One region of the Bacillus sp. SRL337 genome, then DNA from elsewhere that is predicted to be linked to it. Evidence: riboswitches for the same ligand, from Rfam matches in the RefSeq annotation. Region 1 holds a riboswitch; each other region holds the start of a gene.

Region 1 (4,370 bases):
GTCAGCCGCTTATCCCCTTGGAACAATTCTATTAGGTCAAAAGCCAATTGGGCTCGATTGCGTACATCAGGCTTCTTATTTTTTTTCAAGCCGTCCAATTCGCGGTATACCTGTTTGCTGACAAAAATGTGAGCATCACTATCCCTGTGCAGGGCAATGAGGAACATCTGCTCATGAAGTAATATGTTTGTATCCAAGCATAAAATGGTGCCACGCTCAATAACAGGTTTAAGTCTTGTGTATTTCATCATTCCCAGTTGATGATTCCTTTTGGCTGCTGCTTTTTCTTTAGCAGAAGGAAGCAATATATATTGGAGGGCAAGAGCCAGTCCCAATGTAAGGTAGAGATGGATGGGGTTCTCCGTTCCGAATATGTAAATGAATTTTTGATGAAATGCAAATCCAACCATAAATAGGACTGCCAAGAGGCTTCCAAGCTTCACCTGTTTCATATACACCTGGCCAAGTCCTGGCAAAATAAAATTAAGAAGCGTGGCTAATCTGCCGTTAATGACAACATGAGGGGATATTCTTACGGAATTGAACAATCCCAATGCTAATAGGCAGCTCAAGATTATAAGTGCAATCTCACTCGCATCGCCGCTTTTAGACAAATATAAATATAGAATGAATAATAGCAAACCCTTTCCTCCTTGCTCTCTGTTTTAGTGAGTGATAAAATGTTTTCTGTTTTTCTGCAATTATTTCAGAAATGATTCTTACTTATATTCATCTCTGTACGTTTTCTTGGACATTCTACTTAAATCCGAAAATTGACGGTGGTTATCTCGCAGCTTACCGATTCTGGCTGTCCAGCTATCGATATGCGGAAAAACATTATTGGTGGACGCCTTTGCCGAAGATAAGACCCTTTCAGCAATGAAAGAAAAGGCAATCAATCCGATACTAATAATGAATAATAGTGAGATCAAGCCCATATGTATCCTCCTCTCTTACATATTTTAATGTGCTTACCTTTTGTAATGAAAAAACTGCCCTCTTTTATGGAAGGGCAGCTTCAACTAACAATTCGTAAAATTGATGCAACCCGACTATCATAATCCTCATGATTTTAGACTCGTGGTTTTGCGTCCTTACCTTTCGATAAGTTTGCCTGTTTTTTTATGAATACTGGTTACTGGATGTAAATACCTATTAGTATCGTACTATAAAGTGGAAAATAAATCCTTTCATTTTAGATAATTTTTCACAAAAAAATTTTTGATTTGTATTTTCATTGTATTATATTGTCTTTTTTTGTAAGGTGCGTCTGGTCTGAAATATGCCTGTTTCTTTATCATAATAAATCTGATTGACAATAAGGCGAGGGAGAGATTCTTCGTCTTCTGGCCCATATACCCTTGTCATTGCGTCTGAAGTAATGAGCCAGGTCGATTCAGATTTTCTTACTTCATGAAGGAGGAATTTTTTCCTTTCAATGGCTTTGCGAATGGTACTGCCGTCACTTAATCCCCAACGTGCTGCCGCTTCTTTTAAAGTATAGACGTCGTGAATGGGAAGGGACTGTCGATCCTCTATACCAACAGGCCCAATAATGGTAAGGATCTGGGATGCAAGGATTGTTTGGAAGGAGGTCTCTTGTAAAGCAGAAAGATAGTAGACTTTATTATTCTCCTTTAACCAATCCTTCACTTCGGCAAGGGAAGTAAGTTGATTAAAGTTGTTTGCCTGAAGGTTAAAAAGCATTACCGGCCATTTTTTATAGCCCTCCATTTTTTCCTGCAACTTCATGTAAATAACAAAGGATGCTGACATTCTAAATTCCTCCTCATATCGATTCTGGGTTATAGCACTTCCTCGAATGTTCCTATTTCCCTTCCCCTTTTATAAACACTGCAACTTTTTAACTCCTCATAGGTAATCGGATTACCTCCAAACTGTACTCCCCAGGTATCACAGAGGTCTTCAATTCCATCATCGTGCAGTCTTTTTTCAAGATTGAAGATTAAACTGTGCCCGAGCTCATGTCCCAAAGTATGGAGCAACTCTTGTCTTGCTTGTTCCTTCGTAAAAAGAATATAAGGCCTGTCATGCATATCATTTTCAATGGGCATCCCTTCATCGATTTCGTCAGAATAAAGATATAGCCGGTAAGAATCTCCTTCTGTTTTCATAGGGTACAAATCAATAGTGGAACCTTCTGGTGAACGATGAGTTTCATATCGATGATAGGCACCAAAAATACTTAAACGAAGGGATTCCGGACGATTTTTCAATCCGATAGAGGCTATTCCTTGCACAGCAGTTGGACGATTTTTTTGAACTTTTTCTACAAATCCCTCAACTTCCTTAAGCGACAAAGGGAATTCAAATCCCGGTGCCGGTTCTTCTTCAAAGAAATGGATTTTATCAATTTTCTTGTACTTAATGAGTTGCTTTAATCGTCTTTTCTTCATCCATTTTGAAGAGAGCAGCTTTTCTCTAAACACGATAAACAAAAACAGCATTGAGAAAATCAGCCCAATCCCAATTAATCCTTTAAGAATGAATAAGTACATATACATCACCTCTTATTTTTATTATTACCATTATAATCCAACAAATAAAATATGTCACTAGTAAAGGAAATATTTTTATAAAATTGCACAGGAAGTACTAAGAAGTGGGTAAATAAGTTAAGGTTGTTGCATAAGTCAAACTTAAGTTTTGGGGGCCATGAAAGGAAGGGTTTTGTGTTGTAACAAAGAAGACTTCGCTATTGTTCTATCTCTTGGTTTATTAATCAAACGTTTGATTAGTGGCAGGTTTATAGCTATCGGCAGAGAAGAATTAATTCATGATGACCGATTTACGAATAATGAGAACCGACTGAAGCACTCCCAGGAGCTCGATGAAATAATTGGCGAATGGATTCGTGAAAGAGAGCTTAATGAAGTAGTAGAACCATTTAATAGCTGTGGTGCAGTTAAAGGCCCTATGTATAATATGCAACAAATATTTGAGGATCCGCATTTCAAATACCGGCAATCATTAGTTAATCTAGAAGACGAAGACCTAGGCGAAATACATGTGCCCAATGTATTTGCTAAGTTTTCAAAAACACCAGGAGAAGTTAAGTCATCTGGTCATAAAAAGGTCAGCATAATAATGAAATCTATAAAGGAATGCTTAATTTCACTGATACAGAATTAGAAGAATTAAGGAATGATAATATTATATAATTGGGGAAGGAGTGACAGTATTCTTGTCCCTGAGTAAGTATTAAAACATATCTTTTTTATAACGAACAATTATCCAGAGTATAAGTACAGGATTTTTCTGAAAGTAATAAAGTAAGGATTGTTTTTTCATTTAAAAGGAATTATGAGGATGAAAGTGGGTTTATATCCTCGCTAGCAGAGGTCCTGGAGATACTCTGGAGCATCGGAAATTGTTATAGTTAGTAGTGGTTTGGGGGAGCGGGACTTGGCTTTCCATCCCTGAGTTAAAGCATACGATCTTATATGAGAGATGTTGGGACCTGTCCCAATGAATTCCATTATTTCTATCGGCGGTGGGGCCAAGAACGCTGAATGGCTGCAAATCCAGGCAGACATATTCAATGCAGACGTCCATAAGCTTGCAAGTGAACAAGGTCCAGGACTTGGGGCGGCTATGCTTGCTGCTGTCGGAGCCGACTGGTATCCTACACTGAGAGAATGTTCACAAGCTTTTACAAAAATCGTAGAAACTTATACTCCTATCGAAGAAAACGTTAAGAAATATAAAGACTTGTACACTCTTTATAAACAAGTATACCAACATACCAAGTCCCTTAATGAAGGGCTTAAATCTTTCCGGGAATAGCATCTTGGGTGATTGGAAGACAGAGGGGCAGCTGCTCCTCTTTTTTGTCGGGTTTCAGAGTTGATTAGGAAAGGAAGTCTGCTGCAGGCATAGGTAAGCGCCACCTGACGATGTGAGATTTGGTGTACTCCCTAACAAGAAATAGACCAAAAAACCGGGCACTCTAATAAGATTTAGTGTAATCCATCGAGGAATAGACCAAATATCATGGCGCTCCCATACAAATTGGTGCGGTCCATCGAGGAATAGACCAAATATCCGGGCGCTCCCATAAAAAATGGTGCAATCTATCGAGGAATAGACCAAATATCCGGGCGCTCCCATAAAAAATGGTGCAATCCAACGAGGAATAGACCAAAAAACAGGCTGCTCTCAAAAAAATTGGTGCAATTTATCAAGTTCCAAACCACATATCTCCCCACTATTATAGATAGTTCGTTTATGGTACTGGATAGACTTTATCTCATCGACAACCATAAAGACAGCTCCAATATTGGGCAGGATCAGATTCATAAAAGGCAGGCTTAAACACAAAAAGGGCACCTATTAAGAATGCAATAGAT
Region 2 (4,370 bases), 670 kb from region 1:
CTTTCAGTTTTCCGTTCCCTTCCTGAGTCAGTTCCAAGGTCGTATTCGATTGTTCTGAAATTTGATGAGATCTCACGGACAAGTCTTCAATCGCCTGTGCCATATCTTCCATAGATACGGAACTTTCTTCGGTTGCAACTAACTGTTTCTGCAGCCCCCTTCCAACCTCATCAATTGCAGCTCTTACAATATCTGCCTTCTCAGAAGCATACTCACCGCTCTCAGCGAGGCTTTCCCCTGTATCATGCACATCTTTTGCGAATGTGAAAAACTTTTCCCTGACACGGCTTAAATAGTTGATCAGCTCGTTAAAAGCAGTATGTTCCGAATTTTTCTCATTAACTTTGTTTATGACATTACCTGCTGATAGTTCCTTGAGTCCATTTACTATTTCTCTATTTATATGCGAATATTTTTTCAGCGAAAAATACCGGTAAGCAAAATACACGGATGTTCCGAGCAATACAATTATTATTCCCAGCATTACAGCTTCCATGATCATTTAATCTCCTGTCTCTAGTAGTAGGCCCTTCTCAGAATTATGGCTATGATTTTCATTAGGGTATGTCGATCTGGCGTCTCCAATTAAACCGGCTAAAGGACCAGTCCATTAAACCACCAATCGCCAACTGAAATGACTGACTGGCGATTTAGCCATGAGAGTTAATCAAACCCTTCTCTGTGAAAAAAACGATTTATATGAACTTCCAGAACTAAAAAATAGGTGAATCCCTGCAAAGCAAAACAACTCTTCTAAAAGCAACAATGTTTTTGAAGCAGCCCTATTTTGAAGTGAAATCCCATTACAACTCTTTTAAAAGTATATATGTGCCATCGGCAATATCCGAAGAAATGCCATGCAGCTTACTATTATCCCGATATTTATGAACGATGAAATTCCCTTCCAGATCTTTATACTTTTTCATATCATGATATTTCTCCATTACGCGTATCGATTTCGGATTTGTCGCTTCTCCCAAAACAGCCTTCAATCCTTGTGCTGCCGCTTTTGTGATCAGCATATTTCCTAATCGCTGAATAACTTCATGGCGATCCTGTTCAGCCGTTACTCCTAACATGAATAAGTGCAGCAGCTCCCCGTCTTCAATCTCTTTTCCGTTCCGTTTTTCATAGTCCTCCATAAACCGTTTATCCACATCTTCCAAAACACGCAGAATGACGTTCATGTCATAAAACGATTCTTCAAATACATCTTCTCCGATGATCTCTGGCGCGTTTGTGTCCCCGGCAAGAACACCAACAACATGATCCTCAGCATCTATAGCGACCGCACAATATCCCTGCTGGACGGTAGAGTCTAAATATTCCCTGGTAAACTCATAGAAATCTTCATACTTTAAGTTTAATTGCCCTACCATCGGCTCCTGCACCCACTTGCCTGATACAGTCAATCCAATAAATGATTGTGCCAGACACTCAGCTGCCTTTTGAACCAACTCTGTTTGTTCCTTTGTGATGATTTCATAGGTATATAAATCCAGTTTTGTTTGCACTTGCCGACATCCTTTCGAATTTAAAATATGTAAGTATTCCCTGGTCTGTCTTAAATGGAATGAGGCACTTGATCGATAAATGTACCCGTGAAATCTATCCTCTCAAGAGCATTCCTGATTTGCACTTGAGCGATTTTAGATGAAGGTTTTACTACGAGGGTATCCTTAAAACCCAGGGTGGAATAGAACTGCATGGTCTGCTCCAGCTGCGGCACAACTTTTGACGGGACTGGTGTTTGATGGGTCCCATCGACAACAAACGTATACTCTCGTCTATTGACTCTATTAATGGTATCCTGCAAGTCAATCATATAGCCCTCAGCATCTTCTTCCCTCATTAATCCGAGAACCTGTACATGAACTTCCTTCGCTGCCTCATTAATGGCCATCTTATATTTCTTCTTATCTATGACTATCATCTCTGATCTCCTTTTCCTTTTAGTCGTGACGGCTTTTACGCAGGAGCCAAACAAAAAAGCCATCCCCAAATAGGCAGGGATAGCCAAATAATCATTATTCATTGGCAACCCGACTATCATTATCCCGGAGGATTTTAGACTCGCAGCTTTGCGTCCTTACCTTTCGATAAGTTTGCCGTTTTCACTTTATTAAAATAGTACAAATATCCCGATGACATAGTACTATAATAGTATAAAGAATTTGCCGTTTTTTGTCGATACTTGTATGCTATTCCATTAAATAATGATAGTACGGTCCATTGATTAAGGATAAAATTCTATAAGGCAGATGTTTTGCATGGCTCACACGCTATTTATGTAAGAGGAAAGGCTGCTTACTTTTATATGACCAATGGCGAACTTTAGTATTGGGAAATCGGCGAAAATCATCCACAGCTATTAGGGAAGAGCAAGAGGATTGGACCGCAAGAGAAGCAAATCACTTTCTCTCTATTGATGAATGCTGTTTCCTTCAATTCCATGCTGTCTGAGCTCCTTTCTGACTGATCAATCTATAAATCTTCACGGGGAACACCCGTGATGGTTGCGATCCCCAAGAATTCCCCCGCAGTCCCCCTTTCTTTATCACCATAGATATTTTTAAAAAATGAAATGGAATGACTCTGTATTGAATAGTATTTAGAAGTAACATTTAGGTTATGGGTTTTGCCAATTTACAGTAACAGGGGGGGAAATAATGCAAGCTAAAGGAACGTATATTGAAGTTGAACCGGGAATTGAGTTATTTGTCCAGGATGCCGGAACCGGGGACCCCATCGTGTTCATTCCAGGGTTCACATTCACGACAGAAGTTTTTTCAGAACAGCTCCAGCATTTTTCAAAAACTCACCGGACAATCGTTATCGACCCAAGGAGCCACGGCCGGTCAACGATGACTGTTCACGGAAACGACTATGTTACACATGGAACTGATCTGCAAAAAGTATTGGAAGCTCTAAACGTCGAAAAACCAGTGCTTGCCGGCTGGTCATTCGGCTGTTTAACTGTATGGGAATATATTCGCCAGTTTGGAACAGATCAAATCAAGTCACTTGTTTTGATTGATATGCCGCCAAAATCTTTATCGTTGCAGCAAGACCGGGATTGGGTTGAAGGACTACTGGATGACATGGCTTCAGCCTATACAAACTACCTTCGCAACCCGAAAGGACAACGGGAATTCATCTCCGCCTACGCTTCCGGTGTAATGATTCAACGCGAACTAAAAGAAACAGAATTAACATGGATCGTTGAACAATCACTGAAGACACCCTATTATATTGCGGCCAATCTATTTTCATCAGGGCTTTTTTCAGATTACCGTAAAGAGGCCGCTCTCGGCAGTGAGTCTGTTCCGACTCTGTTTATTGTCGCTGAGCATTGGGCGGACACAGCGGTGGCTTACCTCAGCAAGCTGGCTCCGAAAGCATCCTTGGAAGTACTTGGCGGGCATCTGATGTTTTGGGAGCATAGCGTGAAATTCAATGAAACTGTTGGGGAGTTTTTAGGTGAAAGGAGTGATTAGTCATTCCCCAGCTGGCCCTTTCAGCACAAAAAAGCTACCTTCTGCATTTAAAGGTAGCTTTTTCTTCTTATATAGATTGCCCGGTTCCAATGATCACATCATACCTTCCCTAAGGTGAGCCTTCGGAAAAGTTTACATGCTTGTGGCCAAAGGTAAAGGTATGCTTAACTCTTACTGTCAGGTTCGCAAGATGATATACTCATCCTACAAATTTAAAAACTTTACACAGACAGGTTCTGGAACTTTTACACCTGACTGGATTAATGTGAGCTTTCCGGCAGCTTTATCCCTGCCGAACAAAGTCATGGTGTTTGATTTTTGATTGGCAGCAACGAGAAATTCCTCGGATGGATCCAATACAAAATCACGCGGCCAATTCCCTTCTGTTGATGTCCATTCTACAAACGTTAGTTGGCCCGTCTCTTCATCCACCTTAAATATGGCAATACTATTATGGCCCCGATTTCCCGCATATACAAATTTTCCATCAGCAGAAATGTGAATCGCACTTCCATCATTTGTTTCCTCAAAATCCTCCGGAATAGTGGAAATGGATTGCTGTTCTGTAAAGCTTCCATCTTTTTCATCATAATGAAGCACAATGACTTCTGAGCTTAACTCGGTCATGACATATGCAATACTTTTATTTGGATGAAATGTAATATGCCGTGGGCCGCTTCCAGGCTTTAGCGTGTACTCTTGTTCCTTCTCTAATTTGCCATCAACTGCAGAATAGGTTATTACCCGGTCACTCCCCAAATCAATCGCTATCACATACTTCTCATCTGGAGTGAAACCAGCAAAGTGCATGTGAGGCTTTTCCTGTCTTTCATGGGGGCCGGATCCATGATGCTCTATTACTGAAGCGGCTGG
Region 3 (4,370 bases), 110 kb from region 1:
AGCTGCCGAACCAGCAGGACCGTATCTTCCTTGCCGGTCATCGTGATACGGTTTTTAAAAAAATGGGCGATCTTCAAAAAGGAGACCAATTAAAGGTTGAAATGAGCAATGGAACTTTTACATACGAGATATATGAAATGTTCGTTGTAAAAGAAGACGACATGTCTGTTGTCCAGCCCACATCACCGGATGAAATATTGACCCTTTCCACCTGCTATCCTTTTGAATATTTATCAAGTACTGTGGAACGTTATATCATTAATGCCAAACGAATTGACTGATTGGCCGATTTTCATATGAATTTATAAAGGAATGAAACAAAACATAAGGGTATATGGTCACCTACAGTAGAAACCGACTTCGCGATCTTCATCCGTCTATCTTATTAAAAATAACCTAGTTGATTGGAGCGGAAGGGGCTCGACCTCCTGCGGGACTAGCGGGACAGATGAGACCCCGCAGGCGCAGCCGAGCAGGCCAATCCAGCTCCAGCGGCCAGCGACTAGCAGATTTCGATCACCCTCCTTGCGATAAGTCATCATCGATTCGCCATGTTCATCGTGATTCCTTAATCTCATGCGTGAGACCTCCAATCTGTAAGTCGCTGAACGGCCGCTTGCGCTTTTTAGTCAACGCCCGCCCCGCGGAGTCGTGTCCCTGTAGCGGAAATCATCATCTACAACTTGGACAATACAATTATTTTCGTGATTATATTTGGAAGTAACGCATTATGTTTCGAATCTTCTTATATGTTATAATTTGTACAAACTATGAGATGGAGGATCGTTCATGAAAACCTTTAAAGTAATCACTCTTCAAGTTGTTGAAAACGATGAGCTGAAAGACATTGAAATTGTGGACGGTTTGATTATCAATAAAGAAGATGGGAAAGGGAGCTGGCTGATTGAGGGCTGCATGAAGAAGGATTATTATGATTTCTTCCGGGATGCCCAGCAGAGCGAAAATGATATTGAGGTACAGGTTGTGATTTCCCTTCCTGAAAATGATCCCGCTGCCTTTATGACGAGAATCAGCTGCATCAAAACGATGGATTTCCATCTGAGCGTTCTTTTTGAAGGAAAGTTGAAGAAGATGCGCAATGAATATGCTGAACTTCTGCTTGATGATTTAGTAGAGAAAGGGTTTGAAGGAGCAGGGCTTGTACAGGAATTCAGGGATAAAATGCGTTCCAAGCCTAGACTGGCTGCTACTTCGAAGGCGTCAAAGTAACTTTTAGACGAAATGTGACAAAGCTCACGTTTTTTTGTGGTATAATGTCACTATTATGAGGATGATTATACGTACAGGATGTGAACGGTAATGATCGGGGAACGAGTGAAGAAGCTTAGACAAGAGAGAAAAATGTCCATGACTGAACTTGCGGATAAGGCTGGGGTTGCCAAGTCTTACTTGAGTTCAATTGAAAGAAACCTGCAAAAGAATCCGTCGGTGCAGTTCCTGGAAAAGATCTCTGGTGCGTTGAATGTACCTGTTGATTCTTTACTATATGATACGATTGAAGATAAGCATATTGATTCGGACTGGGTAAGCATTGTAGAACAAGCCATGGAGTCCGGCATCAGCAAAGAACAGTTTCGGGAGTTCATTGAATTTAATAAATGGAAACTAAACCAAAAGTAAAAAGCGATTCCCTTATGACGGGAATCGCTTTGATTATTTTATAAGTACTTTTCTTTCTTCTCTATTTGTATGTAGGTATTCTAGGATTTCATCTTTGGTGACCCCTACTGCCATTGCTTCTTTAATCAAGGTAATCCATTCTAGATCCAGTTCTTTTTCAACCACTTTCTCTCCTCCTAAAATACACTCAGTATTTCAGGCAGCCCAGCCATCATAGTAAAACACCCAATCTCTTCCCTTAGATCTGTGGCTTTGCGTCCTCATTTTTCAATGAGTTTGCCTTTGTCTGACTATCTCATTGGCTAACCAGTTCCTTAACTATATCCATTATACTATTTATCAAAACCTATATTTTGTAAAATCCTGCTGCCTTTTCTACCTTTTTTCCTATAAATTTTTACATTTACTTCTCTTTTGTAGTAATATTCTGTTAATTATACTCTTCAGATAGTGTTTTTGTGTCGAATAAGCATGTTTCTTAGTGGAAAAGTCTTGCGATATGCCTTCAGCTTTTCCTCTAATGGGACAATCTTCTGGTTAATTTGAATGAAGCTGGATGCATGAAAGAAAGGAGATGCAGTGAGGTCCTTTCCGCATGATGGGCAAATCCACTGCCCTGTTTCTGTAGAACTGTATGAGGGGCGGCTGCAACGCTGGCAGTTTTTCTTAAACATAATTACACCTCTTTCGTTCGCTATAGTCCTTTTTACTTACTATACAAGAATATCCTCACTTCTCTAAAATGCTAAAACTATTCAAAAGTTCTTAATAAAGAACAATTTTCGTTAGTTTACTATTGTATGCTAACTGTTTCTTAAAAATGCTAATTTCCATAAAAATCAAATGTTCTTTATAATGAATAATAAACGATTTGGAGAAGGGGTTCAGACTATGGTTGGTGAGAGAATCAAGTTTATTAGAGAGAAAAAGGGGCTCACTATTAATGAATTAGGTCAAAAAGCAGAGATTTCAAAGTCTTATATCAGTTCTATTGAGAGGGGATTACAAAAAAATCCATCAATTAATGTTTTAGAAAAAGTAGCTAATGCTCTTGGTGTATCTCTAGATACGATTATTTTGGAGGAGGCAGATGATGTATCAATTACGGATGAGTGGATTCAGTTGGTGAAAGGGGCAATAAGTCAGGGTTTGACCAAGGATGAATTCATACATTTTACAACCTTAATGGGGTTAAAAAGAAAAGCAGAATAATAAAGAACTTGAAACATCTTGTTTCAAGTTCTTCAGTTGATCTTGGTTTTAAGAATAGCTAGAACATACCTTGCTTCCGCTTTACAGGTATATTCATAGTTGGTGTTCAACTCTTTTTGAAGTGACTCTATTTCCTTAACCTGGTCACCCGTTGGCTGTTCAGAGAAAATCTTTTCTATAATTTCATTTATCTTCTTTGCAAGATCTTCATGTAACTGTGGATTATTCTTTTGCTCAATAGACAACTGTTTGTACCAAGAAGCAGTATTCGTTATGTAATCTTTCCAAATTTTAACAAACGCATTCAAATCGAACTTTTCTTCGTTCCATTCGATATTTTCCATGTATGTTTCAAAAGCAGTAGAAATTGAACGGGAAATGCTGATTTTCATTCCCTGTGGAAAATTATTCATCATGCAGCTAAATTACCTCCTATTATATATTGCTTGCTGTCTTTGTCTTACTATACCATAATAAATCATTTTTGTCGGAGATACTGTTGTTCAAAATAATGGTAAATTAGCTGAGAAGATAATTTCAACTATTTAATATCTCTTCTCTTAAACCAGTGGTACTATCAAGAAAAAAGAACCGGATATCCCGGTCCTTTAGAAGGAGCTATTACTGATTATTTTTTTCGTCGTCTTTCATATCTTCTTCAAGCTCGCCAGCTGGAGATTCGCCATTTTCGCCGTTTTGGTTATCGTCAATATCCCCGTTGTTATCTTCAGAGATATTTCCTTCGCCGTCATTAGTATCCATATCCATGTCGCCGTTATCGTTCATATCTCCGTTTTCATTCATGTCCCCATTCTGATCATTAGGAACTTCTTCCTCAACAGGAGCTTCGTTATCTTCCGGAGGCGGCTCCTGATCGCCGTTACAACCTGCAAGAAGCATTGCGGAGAGTGCTGTTCCACCAAGGATGGCTAAAAGCTTTTTATTCATTGTGTATGACTCCTTTCAATACAAAGAATTTTTGAGACCTATCTCTGCGGTCTTTTGATAGCATGCCCCATAATTTTGGAAACTTGCATCCAAATCAACTATTTTTCGTTAATGAAAAGAGAGATTCTTTATCACTTTAAAGCAGTGGGGGACAGTCCCCTATCGCTTTAAAGCATTAAAGAAGTCCAGCTGCTTCGGCAGCTGGACTTTCTTGTTTACTCTATTCTTGTTTATCTCCTAACGCAAACATCATTTCTGTTTCGCAGGCTACTTCTCCGTCCACTGTTGCAATCGCTTTTCCTTTGCCGATGGCGCCGCGGAAGCGTACCATTTCAACTTCCAAGCGGAGCACGTCCCCTGGTTTAACCTGACGCTTGAACCGGCAGTTATCAATTCCTGTGAAGAAAGCCAACCGTCCGCGGTTTTCTTCTTTCTTCAGCATTGCCACTGCCCCCACTTGAGCCAGCGCTTCTACAATCAGGACTCCGGGCATTACCGGGTAACCAGGAAAATGGCCGTTGAAGAATTCTTCGTTTGCGGTTACATTCTTGATTCCCACCGCACTCTTT
Region 4 (4,370 bases), 2.0 Mb from region 1:
AATGACGCTAAGCGAGCGGTTGCTATTGCGCTGAGGAACCGATACAGAAGGAGTATGCTCGCTGACAACCTTCGTGAAGAAGTGGTGCCAAAGAATATTCTTATGATGGGGCCTACTGGAGTAGGGAAAACAGAAATAGCGAGGCGAATGGCTAAACTTGTGGGGGCGCCGTTCATTAAAGTAGAAGCAACAAAGTTTACAGAAGTAGGCTATGTCGGCAGAGATGTGGAATCAATGGTAAGGGATCTGGTAGAAACTTCTGTCCGACTCGTAAAAGAAGAACAAATGGCAGATGTCAAAGAAGCGGCAGAAGAGAATGCCAACCGCCGTCTGGTAGAATTGCTCGTCCCTGCCAAAAAGAAAAATAGTAATTATAAAAACCCTTTTGAAATGATTTTTGGCGGCAATCAAGGAAATCAACAACAGGATGATGATGAGAAACAAGAAGAAACCTCAATTAATGAGAGACGAAAAGTCATAGCAGACAGACTGGCAAAAGGTGAACTTGAAGAAGAGTTCATCACTGTTGAACTTGAAGAACAGCAGGCATCCATGTTTGATATGCTTCAAGGATCCGGAATGGAGCAGATGGGTATGAACATGCAGGATGCCCTTGGCGGACTTATGCCCAAAAAGAAGAAAAAGAGAAAGCTGAAGGTGAAGGAAGCACGACCTGTCCTTATTAATGAGGAAGCACAGAAGTTGATTGATATGGATGAGGTCACACAAGAAGGGATTGTTCGTGCAGAGCAGACCGGGATCATATTCATCGATGAGATAGATAAGATCGCCAGCAAGAGCTCCAGCCAGTCATCTGGTGAAGTTTCCCGTGAAGGAGTGCAGCGTGATGTTCTTCCGATTGTGGAAGGTTCTACAGTAGTAACGAAACACGGGTCTGTCAAGACGGATTACATGCTGTTTATTGCGGCAGGGGCATTTCATACGGCAAAGCCTTCTGACTTGATTCCGGAGCTTCAGGGACGCTTTCCAATCAGGGTGGAGCTGAAGAAGCTTTCTGTCGAGGATTTTGTAAGGATTCTTGTGGAGCCTGATAATGCCATAGTTAAACAATATATAGCACTTTTAGAAACAGAGGGTATACAAATTGAATTTTCTGACGATGCTATTCGTAAGATGGCTGAAATAGCTTTTTCAGTGAACCAGAATACTGATAATATTGGGGCGCGCCGACTTCATACCATTATGGAAAAGCTGCTTGAGGATCTATCTTTTGAAGCTCCTGAAATCACAATGGAGAAGATCACTATCACACCTTCATATGTAGAAGATAAGCTGGGAGCAATCTCTCAAAATAAAGACTTGAGCCAGTTCATTCTATAAGTTTGCTGACGACCGTCCGAGGGTAAAAAATAATTGCAAACTACAAGGGATTTACAGTATCCTGATTGCGGACTATACCAGTCAATCGCGATTCTTATTTAATAATTTTTGAAACTATTTAGTTGCACTAGGAGGAAATGAAATGAATTTACTAAGTAAAACAAGAACCATCAACGCAATGCTGCAAAAAGCAGCAGGAAAACCTGTGAACTTTAAAGAAATGGCTGAAACTTTGAGTACAGTCATTATTGCAAATGTCTTTGTTGTCAGCCGCCGTGGAAAACTGCTCGGATTTGCTGTCAATCAGAAGATAGAGAATGAAAGAATGAAGAAAATGCTGGAAGATCGTCAATTTCCTGAAGAATATACAAACAGCCTTTTCAATATACAGGAAACTTCTTCTAACTTGGATATTGACAGCCAATACACTGCATTTCCAGTAGAAAACAGAGAATTGTTCCAAAGCGGCCTTACAACCATTGTGCCGATCATCGGCGGCGGGGAACGTCTTGGTACGCTGATTCTTGCCCGCCTTGAAGACAGCTTTGATGATGATGACCTGATCCTTGGTGAGTACGGTGCTACTGTTGTCGGTATGGAGATCCTTAGGGAAAAATCTGAAGAGATAGAAATGGAAGCCCGTAGTAAAGCTGTAGTACAAATGGCTATCAGCTCCCTATCTTACAGTGAGCTTGAAGCAATTGAACATATCTTTGAAGAGCTTGACGGAAATGAAGGATTACTTGTAGCTTCAAAGATTGCTGACAGAGTGGGAATTACAAGATCAGTCATCGTGAATGCCCTTCGTAAGCTTGAAAGTGCTGGTGTCATTGAGTCCCGTTCACTTGGGATGAAAGGGACATATATCAAAGTTCTAAATGATAAATTCCTGATTGAATTGGATAAATTAAAGACAAATTAATGAACTGGCCGCTAGTCCAAAAGGATTGGCGGCCATTTTTATTTCCGAGAAATATTATGGAGTAAAGGTGAAAAAACCTCAAAAGGGGTATAAAGACCTAATAGTAATGTAAGGGAAAGGGTTGAAATTAACATCACAAATAGTACAATAAGATTACAGACTATTTCCGACAATTTTCTACAACAATTCTTAGATAATGGCAAACTTTTCTGAAAAGGGAGGACGCAAAGCCACGGGCCTAAAGACAATTCTCTTTGTACATCGGCAGCCGGGTTACCTAATGGAGACATTGCATGTTTGCGGAGCGATCTCTATAGGGGTCGCTATATTTATGAGGAATTTAAGTGGGTTATTTTTCCATATGTGATTGGAAGACTTTCCCTAAAGATTTTTGAGCCATTACCAGTTATAGTATTGTAATGTGTCTGTAACATAAGCGGCGGTTTTCAGCAGAGGAAGACAGAAAAATGTTGGAAAAAAGTAGGGCTGATAGTCCTTTGGAAGAAGAAGAAACTTCCTTTAACAGCTTTGAATGACAGATTTTCTTAGAAAATATGGTAAAAGTCCTTCAAAAAAATGAATAATTAGTAGGAATAAAATTAACAGGATATTCATAGACACCTATTTTTCTTAATATTACAATAGAGACTATGATTCCGTAAAAAATGTCAAAATCCATTAATCTTTGACAAAATATTGGTTAGAGGTGTAAAAAATGAGCTTGTTTTCCAGCACCATTCAATCACTCGAAAATGGTTTGAACTATTCTTCGGCTAAACAGAAGGTGATATCTCAAAATATTGCCAATGTCGATACACCCAATTACAAAGCGAAGACAACCAGTTTCAAAGAACAGTTGAATGATTCCATCTCCACTTTCGAAGCAAAAAGAACGAATCCCCGTCATTTTGAATTTTCTGGCAGAGGAAATATCGATCTTAATGTCAGAAGTAAACCGTTCCAATACAATCACAATGGGAATGGGGTTGATATTGATAAGGAAATGTCAGAAATGGCTTCCAATCAAATCTACTTCAATGCTCTTTCCGACCGGATAAATGGTAAATTTAATTCTTTGAAATCTGTAATCAGGGGAGGTAAGTAGAAATGTCAATCTTTCATGGTATGAATACATCAGCTTCTGCGCTTTCCGCACAAAGGTTAAGAATGGATGTCATCTCATCCAATATGGCAAATGCAGATACGACAAGAGGAAAACTGGTCGATGGTGAATGGCAGCCTTATCAAAGAAAATCAGTGGTATTTCAGCCTGATGGGGAGCGGTTTTCTTCATTCCTAAATAAAGCTATGGGCACTAAGGATTCGGGGGCCATAGGTAATGGTGTCCAGGTTTCAAAGATAAAGGAAGACGATGAGACTCCTTTTAATCTGGTATATGATCCAGAACATCCTGACGCAAATCAGGATGGGTATGTAAGCCTTCCGAATGTCGATCCGCTTCGTGAGATGATTGATTTAATATCCGCTACCCGTTCATATGAAGCAAATGTAACTGTCTTTAATGCTAATAAATCCATGATGATGAAATCACTTGAAATCGGAAAATAAGGGGGATACTTATGGCGATACATAATATTTATTCAGCAACAGATAACAGATTAAGTACATCGTTTGAGAAAAGTAGCATTAAACCAGTACAAAATCAGCAGAATTTCGCTGATTTCCTGAAAAAATCCATTGAAGAAGTAAATGCCAGCCAGAAAGAATCCGATATGCTGACGGAAAAGCTGGTCCGTGGCGAAAATGTTGACCTGCACCAAATCATGGTCGCCTCCCAAAAAGCCAGTATTACGCTTCAGACGACAATGGAAGTCCGAAATAAAGTAGTCGAAGCATATCAAGAAATCATGAGAATGCCAATGTAACTTTTACGGTTATGAATGCCGCGTAAATCAGACAGAGTAACCGGGGGATTAAGATGAATGAAACTGTAAAAAAATACAAAGAACAATTAAATACATTTTGGTCATCACGAACCAAGAAACAAAGGGCTATGTATGGTGCAGCTTTGTTGGTGGTTATTTTAGCTGCTGCCATTACAGGATTCCTTTCAACAAGGACAGATCTTGTACCGCTATATAGCAAT

Evidence for each region. Region 1 has a riboswitch for cyclic di-GMP ahead of AC4E8A_RS21560 (hypothetical protein). Riboswitches for the same ligand answer to the same signal wherever they lie in the genome.
Region 2: another riboswitch for cyclic di-GMP. It lies ahead of AC4E8A_RS01640 (hypothetical protein); the one in region 1 lies ahead of AC4E8A_RS21560 (hypothetical protein).
Region 3: another riboswitch for cyclic di-GMP. It lies ahead of AC4E8A_RS22055 (anti-repressor SinI family protein); the one in region 1 lies ahead of AC4E8A_RS21560 (hypothetical protein).
Region 4: another riboswitch for cyclic di-GMP. It lies ahead of flgB (flagellar basal body rod protein FlgB); the one in region 1 lies ahead of AC4E8A_RS21560 (hypothetical protein).

What each region holds. Positions count from the first base shown of each region.
Region 1 covers NZ_OZ481793.1:4,296,732-4,301,101, reverse strand. Annotated here, with positions in the region: gene AC4E8A_RS21565 (PIN domain-containing protein) at 1-641, opposite strand, end outside; gene AC4E8A_RS21560 (hypothetical protein) at 720-938, opposite strand; cyclic di-GMP riboswitch class I at 1,040-1,125, opposite strand; gene AC4E8A_RS21555 (helix-turn-helix domain-containing protein) at 1,243-1,776, opposite strand; gene AC4E8A_RS21550 (hypothetical protein) at 1,806-2,519, opposite strand; gene AC4E8A_RS21545 (CoA transferase) at 2,677-3,153, shown strand; gene AC4E8A_RS21540 (FGGY-family carbohydrate kinase) at 3,490-3,807, shown strand.
Region 2 covers NZ_OZ481793.1:307,549-311,918, reverse strand. Annotated here, with positions in the region: gene AC4E8A_RS01645 (hypothetical protein) at 804-1,514, opposite strand; gene AC4E8A_RS01640 (hypothetical protein) at 1,565-1,933, opposite strand; cyclic di-GMP riboswitch class I at 2,034-2,120, opposite strand; gene AC4E8A_RS01635 (alpha/beta fold hydrolase) at 2,670-3,497, shown strand; gene AC4E8A_RS01630 (lactonase family protein) at 3,702-4,370, opposite strand, start outside.
Region 3 covers NZ_OZ481793.1:4,406,707-4,411,076, forward strand. Annotated here, with positions in the region: gene AC4E8A_RS22035 (class D sortase) at 1-281, shown strand, start outside; gene AC4E8A_RS22040 (hypothetical protein) at 378-578, opposite strand; gene AC4E8A_RS22045 (YwpF family protein) at 790-1,230, shown strand; gene AC4E8A_RS22050 (helix-turn-helix domain-containing protein) at 1,321-1,641, shown strand; gene AC4E8A_RS22055 (anti-repressor SinI family protein) at 1,675-1,806, opposite strand; cyclic di-GMP riboswitch class I at 1,837-1,932, opposite strand; gene AC4E8A_RS22060 (helix-turn-helix domain-containing protein) at 2,533-2,853, shown strand; gene AC4E8A_RS22065 (hypothetical protein) at 2,886-3,269, opposite strand; gene AC4E8A_RS22070 (hypothetical protein) at 3,475-3,801, opposite strand; gene fabZ (3-hydroxyacyl-ACP dehydratase FabZ) at 4,022-4,370, opposite strand, start outside.
Region 4 covers NZ_OZ481793.1:1,673,188-1,677,557, forward strand. Annotated here, with positions in the region: gene hslU (ATP-dependent protease ATPase subunit HslU) at 1-1,341, shown strand, start outside; gene codY (GTP-sensing pleiotropic transcriptional regulator CodY) at 1,484-2,263, shown strand; cyclic di-GMP riboswitch class I at 2,452-2,544, shown strand; gene flgB (flagellar basal body rod protein FlgB) at 2,979-3,368, shown strand; gene flgC (flagellar basal body rod protein FlgC) at 3,371-3,832, shown strand; gene fliE (flagellar hook-basal body complex protein FliE) at 3,844-4,149, shown strand; gene fliF (flagellar basal-body MS-ring/collar protein FliF) at 4,203-4,370, shown strand, end outside.